DNA from 3 places in the Nonomuraea sp. NPDC048826 genome. Region 2 is predicted to be linked to each of the others. Evidence: predicted binding sites of a transcription regulator. Region 2 holds the regulator's gene; each other region holds the start of a gene.
The links. The regulator LexA, encoded in region 2, represses DNA repair genes until DNA is damaged. The targets are predictions, from matches to a motif close to TCGAACANNTGTTCGA.
Positions count from the first base shown of each region.

Region 1: the regulator LexA is predicted to act here: its motif matches at 3,318-3,333, upstream of recA (recombinase RecA).
Region 3: the regulator LexA is predicted to act here: its motif matches at 2,170-2,185, upstream of ACGFI7_RS29130 (Rv2578c family radical SAM protein).

Region 1 is NZ_JBICUQ010000003.1:211,960-217,031, forward strand. Features, by position in the region: gene ACGFI7_RS11545 (ATP-dependent helicase) at 1-1,749, opposite strand, end outside; gene ACGFI7_RS11550 (VOC family protein) at 1,839-2,327, shown strand; gene ACGFI7_RS11555 (DUF3046 domain-containing protein) at 2,661-2,855, shown strand; gene ACGFI7_RS11560 (hypothetical protein) at 2,847-3,113, opposite strand; gene recA (recombinase RecA) at 3,447-4,550, shown strand.
Region 2 is NZ_JBICUQ010000002.1:159,115-164,186, reverse strand. Features, by position in the region: gene ACGFI7_RS06470 (LysM peptidoglycan-binding domain-containing protein) at 316-639, opposite strand; gene lexA (transcriptional repressor LexA) at 2,626-3,333, shown strand; gene ACGFI7_RS06460 (TSUP family transporter) at 4,402-5,072, opposite strand, start outside.
Region 3 is NZ_JBICUQ010000008.1:314,445-319,516, reverse strand. Features, by position in the region: gene ACGFI7_RS29150 (penicillin-binding transpeptidase domain-containing protein) at 1-285, shown strand, start outside; gene ACGFI7_RS29145 (MarR family winged helix-turn-helix transcriptional regulator) at 295-789, opposite strand; gene ACGFI7_RS29140 (MarR family winged helix-turn-helix transcriptional regulator) at 836-1,252, shown strand; gene ACGFI7_RS29135 (DUF3040 domain-containing protein) at 1,785-2,060, opposite strand; gene ACGFI7_RS29130 (Rv2578c family radical SAM protein) at 2,194-3,216, shown strand; gene ACGFI7_RS29125 (TetR/AcrR family transcriptional regulator) at 3,431-4,015, opposite strand; gene ACGFI7_RS29120 (glycosyltransferase) at 4,094-5,072, shown strand, end outside.

The DNA.
Region 1 (5,072 bases), on a different contig from region 2:
GGCGGTGATGTCCTCGATCCGCCACGACGACGCGCCCAGCACGAACACGTCGCCGACCCGCGACTCGTAGACCATCTCCTCGTCGAGCTCGCCCACCCGCGAGGCCCGCTCACCGACGAGGAACACGCCGAACAGGCCACGGTCGGGGATCGTGCCGCCGTTGGTCACCGCCAGCCGCTGCGCGCCGGGCCGGCCCCGCAGCGTGCCCGTCACCCGGTCCCACACGACCCGCGGGCGCAGCTCGGCGAACTCCTCGCTCGGGTAGCGGCCGGCGAGCATGTCGAGCGTCGCCTCCAGCGCGCTCCTCGGCAGGGTCGCGTACGGGGCCGCACGCCGGACCACGGTCTCCAGCTCCTCGACGGTCCACTCGTCGAGCGCCGTCATCGCCACGATCTGCTGGGCCAGCACGTCGAGCGGGTTACGCGGATAGCGCAGCTCCTCGATCAGGCCGCTCTTCATGCGCTCGGCCACCACGGCCGTCTGCACCAGGTCACCGCGGTACTTCGGGAAGATCACGCCCTTAGACACCGCGCCCACCTGGTGACCGGCCCGGCCGATGCGCTGCAGCCCGCTCGCCACGCTCGGCGGCGCCTCCACGCACGCCACCAGATCGACCGCGCCCATGTCGATGCCCAGCTCCAGGCTGGACGTGGCCACCACGGCGGGCAGCCGCCCCGACTTGAGCGCCTCCTCGATCTGGGCCCGCTCCTGCTTGGACACCGACCCGTGGTGGGCCCGCACGACCTCCGCCCCCACGCCCTTGCTCGACCCGGCCTGCGCCATCACCTCGGCAGGCGGGCGGTCCCACACCGACAGGTCGACGTCGCCGCCGCTCCGGGCCTGGGCCAGCTCGTTGAGCCGGGTGCAGAGCCGCTCGGCCAGCCGCCGCGAGTTGGCGAACACGATCGTCGAGTCATGAGCCGCGATCAGGTCGAACAGCCGCTCCTCGACATGCGGCCAGATCGACCGGTTGGCCGGGTCGGGCGCGAACTCCTCCGCGTCGGCCGGCCGCGGCCCCGACTCGACCTCGGTCATGTCTTCGACCGGGACGACCACCTCGACCTCGATGCGCTTGTCGGCCGGCGGCTGCACCACCGCCGCCGGGCGCGGCCCGCCGAGGAACGCCGCCACCTCGCTCACCGGCCGCACCGTCGCCGACAGGCCGATCCGCTGCGCGGGCCGCTCCAGCAGCGCGTCGAGCCGCTCCAGCGTCAACGCCAGATGGGCGCCCCGCTTGGTCGCCGCCACGGCGTGCACCTCGTCGACGATCACCGTCTCGACCTCGCGCAACGCCTCCCGGGCCTGGCTGGTGAGCAGCAGGAACAGCGACTCCGGCGTGGTGATGAGCACGTCTGACGGCTTGGCGGCGAACCGCCGGCGATCCTCCGCCGGGGTGTCGCCCGACCGGATCGCCACCGAGATCTCCGGCACCGGCAGGCCCAGACGGCGCGCCGTCTGCTTCATGCCCGCCAGCGGGGCGCGCAGGTTGCGCTCCACGTCGACGGCGAGCGCCTTCAGCGGCGACACGTACACCACCCGCGTGCCCTTCACCGGCGGCTCGGCCGCCAGCCGGTCGAGCGACCACAGGAAGGCCGCCAGCGTCTTGCCCGAACCGGTCGGCGCGACCACCAGCGTGTTGTCACCGCGGGCGATCGACGCCCACGCACCCTCCTGGGCGGCGGTGGGCGCCGCGAAGGCCCCGGAGAACCAGCTCCTGGTCACCTGGCTGAAGCGGTCGAGCGAGCTCACCAGCACATACTGCCTCGCGGCACCGACAGAAAACGCATTGCTCCCGCGCCGCGCGATTGAGCGAGCGCGTCGGCGGACATACACCGACCGTGACCATCGACCACGCGGCCATCGAGGCTCGCCGCGAGGAGATCCGGCGGCGCTATCTCTTAGCGCACCGGCCTTCGTCCAGCGCGCGCGGCCTGCACCACATCGCCCTGCTGTCGTCGGACGTGGAACGCACCATCATGTTCTACCAGGAGCTGCTGGAGTTCCCGCTGACGGAGATCTTCGAGAACCGCGACTACAAGGGCTCCAGCCACTTCTTCTTCGACATCGGCAACGGCAACCTGCTCGCGTTCTTCGACCTCCCGGGCCTCGACCTCGGCCCCTACCAGGAGGTGCTCGGCGGCCTGCACCACATCGCGATCTCCGTCGACCCCGCCACCTGGGAGCGGCTGCGCGGCAAACTGGAGATGGCCGGCGTGCCGCACCAGATCGAGAGCGGCGCCTCCATCTACTTCAAGGACCCCGACGGCGCCCGGCTGGAGCTGCTCGCCGACCACCTCGGCGAGATGTACGGCGCACGCGTGCTGTGACGCGTGGACCTCTGCGTCGCGACGATTGTGCTGTGACGCGTGACCTCAGCGCCGCGACGCGTGCAGCGACCTGTGGCTTCAGCGCCTTTGCCGCCTCAGCGGCGTGAGGCGCGGCGGGTGCGCGGGCTGCCCGCTCGTGGTTCCTGCCTGATCCCGGCGTGCCGCTCCGCCCTCTCTGTCTTCTCCTTCCGTACGGCCGAGCGCTGTAATGACAGCAGGTGACGGCGCTTCGCCCTGTTGGCCTTGGCCTTGGCTGACTTGGGGGGTGAGGATTTCGGGGTCTTTGCCATGCGCATGTCTTACCCACACCCGGGGCCGCTCCATACTTGAGTGATGCGCCTGACCGAGTTCTGGAGACGGATGCGCGAGCACTTCGGTGACGCCTACGCCGAGTCGTGGGCGCGCGACTACGTCATCGCGCCGCTCGGCGGCCGCACCGTGGTGCAGGCGCTGGCCGACGGCGAGAGCGCCAAGTCGGTCTGGCGGGCGGTCTGCCAGGTCGAAGACGTCTCCTCCCGGCTACGCTGACCCGAGCGTCTCCTCGAGCCTGCGTGCCGCGCGCTCCAGATCGTTCGCTTCGGCCCTGCCGCCCGGCGCCCACAGGAAGAGCCACCCCTCGCGCGACGGCGTGGCGAACACCAGCGTCTGCCTGCTCGTCTCCGGATGCCACACCCACAGCAGCGGCTCTTCCCCGCCCACCATTCGGCTCACCAGCCCATGGCGGGGCAGCGCCTCGGCGAGGTCATGCAAAAGGATGCGCCGTTCACCGGTGTACGAGCTCGCCACGTGGCCGCCTCCTGCCCTCTTTCCAGGAGTCTCCCCAGCTCAGGCATATGAGAACATACCCAGGCGTGCCGTCATGGACCGGGCGGCCCGGCGCCCTGCCCCGTCGGGCGATCTCCCTGGACACGGGGCTGGGACGACGGCGCTGAGACCTTCCCCGCCGAGTGGCGCGACTTTCCCGCAGGCCTTCTCACGGGGTGCGTGTGATCGAACAGTCGTTCGGCTACGATAGTCGCGCCGGGCCACGTCGCCACGACCGCCTCCGGGAAAATGTCGGTGGCAGACCGTAGCTTTCACTCGACTGATTCGGACCACGACCCTCCAGGGGGAGTTCCCATGGCTATCAACGACCGCGAGAAGGCCCTTGAGACTGCCCTCGCTCAGATCGAGCGGCAGTTCGGCAAGGGTTCCGTCATGCGCCTTGGCGATGACGCCCGAGCCCCCATCGAGGTGATCCCCACCGGGTCGATCTCCCTGGACATCGCGCTCGGCATCGGCGGCCTGCCGCGCGGCAGGATCGTCGAGATCTACGGTCCCGAGTCCTCCGGCAAGACCACCATCGCGCTGCACGCGGTGGCCAACGCGCAGCGGGCGGGCGGCATCGCGGCGTTCATCGACGCCGAGCACGCCCTCGACCCCGAGTACGCCAAGAAGCTCGGCGTCGACACCGACGCCCTGCTGGTCTCCCAGCCTGACACCGGTGAGCAGGCGCTGGAGATCGCCGACATGCTGATCAGGTCCGGCGCGGTCGACATCATCGTCATCGACTCGGTCGCCGCCCTGGTGCCCAAGGCCGAGATCGAGGGCGAGATGGGCGACAGCCACGTCGGCCTCCAGGCCCGCCTGATGTCCCAGGCCCTGCGCAAGGTCGCGGGCGCGCTCAGCAGCACCGGCACCACCGCCATCTTCATCAACCAGCTCCGCGAGAAGATCGGCGTCATGTTCGGCTCGCCCGAGACCACGACCGGTGGCAAGGCGCTGAAGTTCTACGCCTCCGTCCGCTTGGACATCCGCCGCATCGAGACCCTCAAGGACGGCACCGAAGCGGTCGGCAACCGCACCCGCGTCAAGGTGGTCAAGAACAAGATGGCCCCGCCCTTCCGGGTGGCCGACTTCGACATCCTCTACGGGGTGGGCATCTCCCGCGAGGGCGGTCTCATCGACATGGGCGTCGAGCACGGCTTCGTCCGCAAGTCCGGCGCCTGGTACACCTACGAGGGCGACCAGCTCGGCCAGGGCAAGGAGAACGCGCGCAACTTCCTGCGCAACCACCCTGACATGGCCAACGAGATCGAGAAGAAGATCAAGGACAAGCTGGGCGTGGGCCCGCGCCTCGACGACCCCGCCGAGCCCCCCGCGCCCGTGGCCGCCGCGCCCGCCAAGGCCCCGGCCACGTCCGGTCGCGGCTCCAAGTCCACGCCGAAGCCTGGTGACGTCTGATCGGTCGGCGCATGAGTGACACGGATCCGGCGCCCCCTGAGCGGGGCGCCCCGGCCTCATCCCGCCGCAAGCCACGCCGTTCCCGCGCGGCGGGCGCTCCCGCGCCCTCGCCCACCGGACGCCACCCTTTCTTCGGCGACCAAACCCCAGGCGACCAGCCCCCCTCGGCCAACACCTGGTGGTCAAGCCCTCCCACCCAACCCGACCAACGCCACCCCTTCTGGGGCGAACCGGAGGCCGATTCCCCAACGCCGAGACAGGCCGACCGGGCGGCGACGGGCTCTTCCGAAGGCCCCTCGGCGCCCGAGGAGTCCCCTACGTCCTCAGGCGAGGGAACGCATGCTCCGGCACACCGTCCCGGACCCTGGAGTGAGCCTGAGGCCGATTCCTCAGTGCCGGGGCAGGCCGGCCATGTGGCAGCGGTGTTTTCTGAAGGCTCCTCGGCGGCGGAGCAGACCGGTCAGGTGGCAGCGGGGCTTCCTGAGGGTTCCTCGGCACCCCAGGAGCCCCCTACGGGATTGT
Region 2 (5,072 bases):
TCGTTTCAGGGGTCACCACAGGCACGGATCCGCCCCTACGGACGCTCGCGCACGCCCCACGGCTGATCTGTGGTGCGGTCGCTGAAACACAAGGTGTGGTGAACTACATCGGTGTAACTACTAGATGTTGTGGTCCAACCGTAGAAGCGCGCGACCATGAACGCAAGTTGGCCGGGCCTGCTCGACCGAAGTCGCTGATCAGCCCACGGGTTCCCGCCGCCCTTCGGGCGTGTCGCCGGAACGCGTCACTTTTGTTGGTACGCGTCACGTACGTGACAATTGTTCACAGGAGGCTCGGGAGCATCGCACGACCACTCATTGTCCCTGGTGTAAAGGGGTGACCGCGCCGCCCGGGACGTGCAGACGGGTGCCGGACCGGATGAGCGAACCCGTCAGCCCGTTGAGCCGCCGGATCTCCTTCACGACGGCCGTCGGGTCCTCGCCAGGGTGCGCGACGGCTTCGGCGATGCTCCACAGCGTGTCGCCCTCCCGCACCTGCACCCACGGCAACCCGGCGGTGCTCGGCGGCCGCTCCGCCTGCGCGTAGCCGGCCGCCCTCGTGCCGAGCCAGAACCCGCCCAGCGACAGCAGCGCCACGGCGATCACCAGCACCGCCCGGCCCCGCCGCGTCAACCGCACCGGCGCGGTCTCCGCCGGGCCGGGCCTTCTCCGGGCGTGGATCCGCGCGGAACCGCCCGACTGCCTCGGCGCTCCGGACACGACGGCCAACCGCGCCCGCCTACCCCGAACTCCGGCACCGGACCGCCGCGCCCGCTTCCCCGACCCACCGGTGTCCTGCGACCGTCCCTGCGTCCGCCCCTGCGTCCGTCCCGCCCGGGTCCGTGCCTGCGCCCGTCCTGCCTGCGTCCGTCCTGCCTGCGTCACCCCAGCCTGGGTCATCTGCGCCTGCGCTGATTGCGCGCGTCCCTCCTGGGGCGACTCCGTCTGTGCGCGTCCTGCCTGCGTCAGCCCTGTGCGCGCCGGATCTGTCTGCGGCGGCCCCACCTGCGTGCGATCACCTTCACGCGTACGCCCGCGCCCCTTGGACGTCAACGACAACCCGTCCCGCCTCAGTCCCCGCACCCTGGCCAGGAAGGACGACGGGCTCCCGTCCTCACCGCTCGGTGCCGTGGCTTCCTGTCGCGCCGACGCCCCACCCAGGCCACCCTCGGCCCCAGCCTCCACGCGGAGTCCTTCGGCACCTGGGAATCCGACGCCGGCACGGGGCGCGTCTCCGCCACGCGGTCCCGCTCCCGTGCCGGGGCTGACACCACGCAGGGGGCCGTCGTCCGTCAGGCGTCTTCCGCGAGCGCCCGGCCCACGCCGTCGCTCGCTCGCCGTCTCACGCGATCCCGGACCCCGGCCGTCGCCCCCACCCTGGATGATCTGGCCGACGACAGGGCGGCCCTCTCCCGTACGGACAGGACCCCCGTCACTCCTCCCCCACCGGCCGGCCCCCTGAAGTGACCCGGCCTCCGTGGTGGGGCGCGCCGGAGGGACGAGGTAGAGGTGGGGGCGCTCGCCGGCAGCAGCTCGCCGCGCCCTCGGTCCGCCGACCTGCTCCCGCCCGACCCGCCGTTCCACGACTCGCCGTTCCGAAGCCCGGCCTCCCGACGCCCGACCTTGCGGAGTCTCCTGTTCCGCCACGCGTCGCTCCGAAGCCTGCCCTTCCGAACCCCACCTTTGGGGAGCCTGCCGCCCCGAGATGTGCCGCTCCGAGCTTTGGCCTCCCGACGCCCGACCTTGCGGAGTCTCCTGTTCCGCCACGCGTCGCTCCGAAGCCTGCCCTTCCGAACCCCACCTTTGGGGAGCCTGCTGCCCCGAGATGTGCCGCTCCGAGCTTTGGCCTCCCGACACCAGCCCGCGCGGAGTCTCCTGATCCGCCACGCGCCGCTCCGAAGCCTGCCCTTCCGAACCCCACCTTTGGGGAGCCTGCTGCCCCGAGACAAGCCGTCCCGAAGGCTGGCCGCCCGACGCCCGCCTTCGGGGAGCCTCTCGGCCCGAAGTCCGGCTTTCGGAAGCCGGCCCTCTCGGAGCGTCTTCTCCAGCGGAGGCGCCTTCAGGGACCGGGGCCAGGAAACTGCTCCCTGCCGAGTCCGGGGAAGGACGGCGGTCAGCGGGATCCGGGCGGGCGTTAGCCGCGCCAGTTCTCGAAGGGGAATGGCCTTGGACGGAGGTTGTGGGGAGAGGGCGACCCTCGGCGGAATTCGAACAAGAATCGTGTTGGGCGGAGTGTGGGAGAGGGTGGGCCTGGACGGCCTGGCGGGGCGGCTCGGGGTGGGGGTGTCCGGATGTGGACGCGTGGCCGGGCTCGCGGGTCGCCTCGGTGACGAGCGTGAGCCTCTGGTCGTCGTCGCCGGTCAGGCCTATGATCCTGGTCGTTCGCATGATTGACCTCCCGCCGCCACGGCCCCCCGAAACGGCCTATAAAGATCGGCAAATCGAACACGATGTCGATCGAACTCCCGTACGATGTTGTACACCACGCTGCCGACAATTTCGAGGAAGACTCGAACAATTGTTTGAAGATGATCTTCAACAGCGATACGGTCGCTGTGTGCGACATCAGGACCACGGACCGGGAGGGTCGCCGGTGAGGCGAGCCGCCGGGCGAGGAGGAGAGGCATGAGCGAGCGGGATGACGCCAACGGGGTCAGTGACCTCGCGGTGCGAAGGCGTGACTCGCTGGGGCTGACACCCCGGCAGCGCAAGATCCTCGAGGTGATCCGCGACTCCGTGCAACAGCGCGGCTATCCACCGTCGATGCGTGAGATCGGCGAGGCCGTCCAGCTGACCAGCACGTCCAGCGTGTCACACCAGTTGACGGCCCTGCAGCGCAAGGGCTATTTGAGGCGCGATCCGCATCGCCCGCGCGCGTTGGAGGTTCGCCTTCCGGGCGAGCCGGTCCTGTGGGTCGATCCCGACGGGGGTGACGAGGAGGCTCCGGTCAGCCGTCCCACCGCCGCCTACGTCCCGCTCGTCGGCCGCATCGCCGCCGGTGGTCCGATTCTCGCCGAGGAGAGCGTCGAGGACGTCTTCGCGCTTCCCAAGCAGTTGGTCGGCGAGGGCACGCTCTTCCTCCTGCAGGTCACCGGTGACTCGATGATCGACGCCGCCATCGCCGACGGTGACTGGGTCGTGGTCCGCCAGCAGCCGGTCGCCGAGAGCGGCGACATCGTGGCCGCGATGATCGAGGGCGAGGCGACGGTCAAGACCTTCAAGCGCAAGGACGGCCACGTCTGGCTGGTGCCGCACAACGACAACTACGAGCCCATCCCGGGCGACGAGGCCAGCGTCCTGGGAAAGGTCGTGGCGGTCCTGCGCCGTCTCTGACCTGCCGCCTGGTTCGGACGCCTCCGACCTCTCCGTCCTGGGCTCTGATCTCCTCGTATCGTCAGGGTCACTCCTGAGAGGCGGAGCCCTCAGATTTCGCCGCTTGTCTGGGGGTTACTCCGGACTTTGTCTGGTGTCGCTCTGGACAGCGGGGTCTCTGAGTCGCCGTTTTGTCAGGAGTCACTCCGGACAGGCGGGTCACTGACCTCGCCGTATGGAGTCGGCTCCGCGCGGTGCGGCCCAACCCGCCGCACCGCGCCCCTTCGGCGTCGGCCGACGTTCACCGTCCTCCTCAACACGTCGGCCCGCCATAGGGCGTCCTGTTTGTTGTCTTCGTCGGATCGGCAAGAGTTATTCCTCTCCTACGGTGGGCCCGTCGAGAGTCCTCATCTCCTCCGGTTGGCCTGACGAAAGTCTTTGCTTCTCCTCCGGTTGGCCTGACGAGAGTCGTTCTTCTCGTCCAGTCGGCTCATTGAGAGTCGTACTTCTCATCGCATCGGCCGCGCCGCAACAGTTGCGCCGCCGAAAGACGGTCGCCATGGTCCTCGTCGCACAGGCCCTCCCCGTCGGCTCGTCCCCCCGGCTTCTCCGCCACGCTGGCCGAGGTGCGCCCCGCCCGGCGGAGCCATGGCGATCGCCAGGTTCCGTCCCGGAGACGAACCCCGTCGAACGAGCAGCGTCATGGCCACCGCCGGGCCGAACACCAGGACGTTGGTGCGGTTCATCGGCACTGCCGGAGTGCCAGAATCCGGATCCAGGCTGAAATGCGCCACGGCGCCTCGTTTCCCGTCGGCCACCATCAGTCCGTGTTCGGTTGGCGGTCAGTGTCACTTCGTCGCCCATGACGCGGGAGATCGGTAACTCGCTGGTTGCCGCGAGACCGGGTGCCGCGACACCGGGGGCGACGCAACCGGGTGCCACGAGACCGGGTGCCACGCAACCGAGTGCCACGCAACCGAGTGCCACGCAACCGAGTGCCACGAGACCGGCTGCCGCGTCGCCGGGGTCATCCAGGAGCACTTCGTGCTCCCAGTTGCCCGGCGCAGCGGGTTGTCGCGTGCAGGAGCGTCAGAGTGCTCCGACGGTCAGGGCGATGCCGCCCAGCAGCGACGCGCCCAGTACGGCGCTCCGTAGCGCCGCGACCCGCAGCCGGGGCGCCAGCAGCATCCCGGAGGCCGTGCCGGCGGCCAGTGCCGCGAGCTCCGGCGCTCCTGGCAGCACGATGCCGAGCACCAGGGCCGTCGCGGTGTTGTGCAGAATGAAGAAGGCGTGCAAATTGCCCCGCGTGGTCGCCGGTTCCCAGCCCGCGTTGGCCGCGTACAGGCCGATCGGCGGGCCGCCGACCCCGCCGACCACGTTGAGCAGGGCGCTGGCGGCGCCGATGGCCACGGCTCCCTCGGGACGGCGCAGCCGTCTCCAGCGCACCCCGCCGGCCAGGACGCACACAGCGATGATCACGCCGGCGCCCGCGGCCAGCGCCAGCGAGCGGGTGTCCACCCCGCGCAGCGCCAGCGCGGCCAGTGGAGTGCACACCAGCGCGGGCACCAGCAGCCGAGCCACCTCGCCCGGCCGGGCGTGGCGGCCGTCGCGCAGCAGCGGCACGACAGAGGAGAGCACGGCGAGGACCACGGTCGCGGCCACCCCGTCGCGTGGGCCCAGGTAGAGCACCATCACCGGCGCCGCCAGCAGCGAGAAGCCCATGCCGGTGGCAGCCTGCGCGAGCGCACCGAGCAGCACAC
Region 3 (5,072 bases), on a different contig from region 2:
AAGCCCCGGCCGCTGCCCGACGGGGTGACGAAGGACATGCACGCGATGATGGCGGCCGTCGTCACCAAGGGCACGGCGAAGGCCGCGGGCCTGCCGCCGGGCACCCGCGGCAAGACGGGCACGGCCGAGTACGGCACGGGGCCCGAGCTCGACTCCCACGCGTGGTTCATCGGGTTCAGGGACGACGTGGCGTTCGCGGTGGTGGTGGAGGGCGGCGGAGGCGGCGGCAAGGTCGCGGCCCCGGTGGCCGCCGACTTCCTGCGCGCCCTGCTTTCCTCCCGCTGACCCGCTTTCTCAGCGGGAGGCCTCTCGCAGGGACTCCACGAACTCGGTGAGGAGGCGGGCGAACTCGGCGCGGTCGGACTCGGGCCAGCCGTCCATGGCCTCGGTGAAGATCTGCCGCCGGAAGGCGTGGATCTCCGCCGACACGCGGCGCCCGGCGGGCGTGCGCACGAGCAGGGCCTTGCGTCCGTCCGCCTGATCGGCCTCGCGCCGCACCAGGCCCGCCGCCACGGCGGCGGCGACCAGCTTGCTGGCGCGTGGCTGGTCGACGTCGAGCGCCGCGGCCACCCCGGTGACGGTCGCCGCGGCGCCGTTCTCCTCGGCCTCCTCGATGACGTCCAGGACTTCGGCGCCCGACGCGGGAACCGCTCCGGTCAGCTCACGGGCCGCGGCCAGCCGGGCCAGCGTGCGGCGGCTCTGGCTGCGGCGGATGGCCATCATCGCGCGTTCGACCGTCTCGACGTGCTCGTCACCGTTGCGCTCCACGATCCACGAGTCTATGCTCACGTACAGATAGTTGTTATTTTACATGTATATATGAGAGGACATGGATATGGAGCGGCCCATCGGCTACTGGCTCAAGCGTGTGGACCGGCTCATCGAGGCGGCGGCCGACCACGTTTTCGCCGACGCGGGGCTCGGCCGCAGACACTGGCAGGTCCTCAACACGCTGTACGAGGCCCCGCGGACCCCTTCCGACCTGGCCGAGGCGCTCCGGCCCTTCTGGGCGGCCGGCGAGATCACCCAGGAAGAGGTGATCGGCGAGCTGGCGCGGCGCGGCTGGGCCGTCCAGGACGGGGCGGGCCGTCACACGCTCACGGCGGACGGCATGGCGGGGCACGCCGCGATCCAGGAGAAGATCAACGGGATCCGCTCGGCCACCGTCGACGGCCTGGCCGACGACGACTATCACCGGACCGTCGCCGTCCTGCGGCGCATGGCGGAAAACCTGGAGGCTGTCATGCGCTGACGCCTCCCGGCGTTCCGCGGGTCACGGCCCGCGGATCTCCGTCGCCCCGGACCACCCTAGGGCCGCAGTAGGTGCCCGCCACTCCCAGGTGTTGCGCCACGACCGGCCACAAACATGGCGGCCGAAGGGGCGCCCTCCGCAGCGATCACCGGACCACCTACCGACGCACGCCCGCCACCCCCGGCAGCGCAGCGGTGGCCACCGCCTCCGGCGTCGCGGCGCGCCGGTCCGTGAGGGCGGGGACGCGACAGGGATGCGCGAGACCGGGAGACCCCATGGACCTCGGATCATGCCGGAGACAGGCTGGGTCGAGGGGTCTGAGACAGGATCAAGGAGCGACCCGGCGCAGCCTTCAAGGCGACGTCCCGACTCCCGGGCCATCCGCCGGTGAGGGCTGGCCCGCGAGCCCAAGGGAGCCTTGAGAGGCCTGAGTGAGTTGCGCGCCCAAGCCGTGGACCAGAGCGCGCAAACAATGGGGCTGGGTGGAATTCAAGGGGTTTGAGGGGGCTGAAAGGGGTCAGGAAGTCGAGGGTCAGGCGGCGGGAAGGGCGAGGGCGGCGGCGGCCCCCTCGCGCAGGACGAGGATCAGGAGCGTGGCGACAAGCGTGGCGATCAGGAACCAGCTGATCGCGATGATGACGGTCGAGCGACGGGGCGTATGCCTGACCGCCCTGCCCGCCGCCCGGTCCTCGCTGCGGCGCGCGCGCTCGTTGAAAGACTCCAGCCGTGCGACGAGTCGCGGATCGTCGTCGACGAGGTGCTGCTCGATCTGGGCCAGCATCCGCTCTTCGTCCTGCGACCAGGCCATAGGTGCACCTCCGGAACGCAAGCTCTGTGCGGGTTTCCTGCCCAACCATGAAGATCATTAGCCGCGGGCCGACCAGGTAATTGCGGCCTCTTTCCGTTTGCGATCACTGTCGAACTTCTGTTCTAATCATGGCATGCGCTGGGACAACTTGCGGCTGACCGAGGCCGGGCCGGACGATTCGGCCATGCCGTTGTTCGCTCGCGGCGCGGTCACCCGCACCTTCGACACGCCCGGATTCCGCGGCATGACCTTCTACGAGATCCAGGCCCGCTCGATCATCAACAGGGTGCCGGCCGCCAGCCGGGTCCCGTTCGACTACACGATCAACCCGTACCGCGGCTGCGGCCACCGATGCGTCTACTGCTTCGCGCGCAAGACGCATGAGTATCTCGACCTCGATTCCGGGGCCGACTTCGACTCGAAGATCGTGGTGAAGGTCAACGCCGCCGAGCTGGCCCGTGCGGAGCTGGCCTCGCCGCGCTGGCGCGGGCAGCCCATCGCGATGGGCACCAACGTCGACTGCTACCAGCGTGCCGAGGGCCGCTACGCGCTGATGCGCGGCATCCTGGAGGCGCTGCGCGACGCCGCCAACCCGTTCTCGATCCTCACCAAGGGCACGCTGATCCTGCGCGACCTCGACCTGCTCACGGAGGCGGCCGACCGCGCCGACGTGAGCGCCGCCGTCTCCGTCGGCTTCCTCGACGCCGACGTGTGGCGCTCGGTCGAGCCCGGCACCCCCGACCCGCGCCGCCGCCTGGAAGCGTGCGCGACGCTCAACGCCGGCGGCATCCCCTGCGGCGTGCTGATGGCCCCGGTGCTGCCCTACCTCACCGACTCCCCCGCCCAGCTGGAGCGCACGGTCAAGGAGATCGCCGCCGCGGGCGCGACCCACGTCTCCCCCATCGTGCTCCATCTGCGTCCCGGCGCCCGCCAGTGGTGGCTGGCCTGGCTGTCCCGCGAGCACCCGCGCCTCGTGCCGCGCTACCTGGAGCTGTACGGGCGCGGCGCCTACGCGCCCAAGGCCTACCAGGAACGCATCACCGCCCAGATCCGGGAGTTCGCCGCCCGCCACGGCGTCGGCCGGGCCACCCCCGCCCGAGCCCGCCGCCTCCCACCTCCGCCCCCACCGTCCCCCCAGCAGCTCACCCTCCTGTGAAGGCACTGCCGGGCAGCCTCACACCCGTGATCGCCCCGGCGGCCAAGTCCTGACCAGGACATCGGGCCTGCGGCGGCACGAGTGCCATGACGCGTGGAGGGGTCGGCGCCCCGCCACGTGGCGCCGGTCCGGGTAGTAGTCGACCGCCTCCCCGCGCCGGTCACCGCGTGCAGCGCCATTTCAGGCGGTAGCCCACCGAAGGACACGGCGCTGGTCACCGTACGAAGAGCCGACTCAGGTGGTAGTCGACCGCCGCCACCACCTCGCCGGTGGTGTAGTGGCCGATCAGGGTGGGGCTGACCATGCCCTGGGCGAAGGCGAACAGGATCGTCGCCTCCCGGTCCGGGTCCGCCGTGGCCGGGATCTGGCCGGTGGTCTGGGCGGCGCGGATCTGGGCGGCGTAGAAGGCGAGGACGTGCGGGAGCCCCTCGCGCAGGAGGGCGGCCAGGGAGGGTGAGACCGCGGCCCGGGCCAGGAACGCGAGGCCGACGCGGGCTTCGAAGCGTCGTTCGTCGTCCAGCGGGAGGAGTTCGAGTGTGCCGACCCGCAGGAGGGCCCGGGGCGTGCTCGGGCCGACGGCGGCTACCCGGCGGGTGATGCGGGTGTTGAGGTGGCGCAGGGCCGTCACCAGCATCTCGTCCTTGGTGGCGAAGTAGTGCTGGACCTGCCCCATCGACACCCGCGCCTCGGCGGCCACCTCTCGGAGACTGACGCGGTCCATGCCCTGGGCGTCGATGACGCGGTGGACGGCCTCGGCGATGTGCTGCCGCCGGGCCTCGTGGTCGACGATCTTCGGCACCGGTTTCTCCATGCGGGTGCATTGCGATGGTTCGCGGGGCTGTTTACGATGCGAGTGCATTGTAAACAGGAGGTTGGCATGAGGGTGCTGATCGTCGGGGTGGGGACCCGCGGGGATGTGGCTCCGTACACCGGGCTGGGCGCGCGATTACGGTCCGCCGGGCACGAGGTGGCGATCGCCGCGCACGAGCCGTACGCGCGGATGGTGCGAGAGGCGGGGCTGGAGTTCCGGCCCATCGCCGGGGATCCGCTGGCCGTGCTGGCGCCGGGGGCCGGAGCGGCCAGGCTCAGGCAGTACGCACGGTACGGCCGGCAGGTCGAGGACGGGATCGTCGGGGCGGCGGCGCAGGGAGCCGACATCCTGCTGCTGAACGTGGCCGCGTCCGCCGGTTGTCACGTCGCGGAGGCGATGGGCGTGCCCAGCTTGGGGGTGCATCTGCAGCCGGTCGAGCCGACGGGCGACTTTCCTCCGGTGCTCGGGACGGTCCGGAGGTCACTGGGGCCGCGGGGCAACCGGGCGGCGGCCCGGCTGGCGTTCGCCGTCCCCTCCCCCGCGCACGCCGGGTCGGCGCGGCGGCTGCGGGCTCGGCTGGGGCTGCCGCCGATGAGCTCGCGGGCGGTGTACCGGAGGCGGGAGGCCGGACGCTGGCCGGTGCTGCATGGCTTCAGTCCCGTCGTGCTGCCCCGGCCGCGCGACTGGCGGGAGGGGCTGGAGGTGGTCGGCTACTGGTGGCCCGCGCGCCCGGCCGACCCGCGGCCCCCTCGGCATCTGCGGGATTTCCTGGAGTCCGGGCCGCCGCCGGTCTTCGTCGGGCTGGGCAGCATGGCCGCCTGGGACACCGGGCGGTTCACCGAACTGGCGGTGCGGGCGCTGCGGCGGGCCCGGGTGCGCGGAGTGCTGCAGACCGGTGTGACCGGGGCGCTGACGGACGACGTGCTCGGCGTGGACGAGGTCTCGCACGAGTGGTTGTTCCCGCGGATGGCGGCCGTGGCGCATCCCGCGGGGTGCGGGACGGTGGCGGCCGGGTTGCGGGCGGGTGTGCCCGCCGTGGCTATGC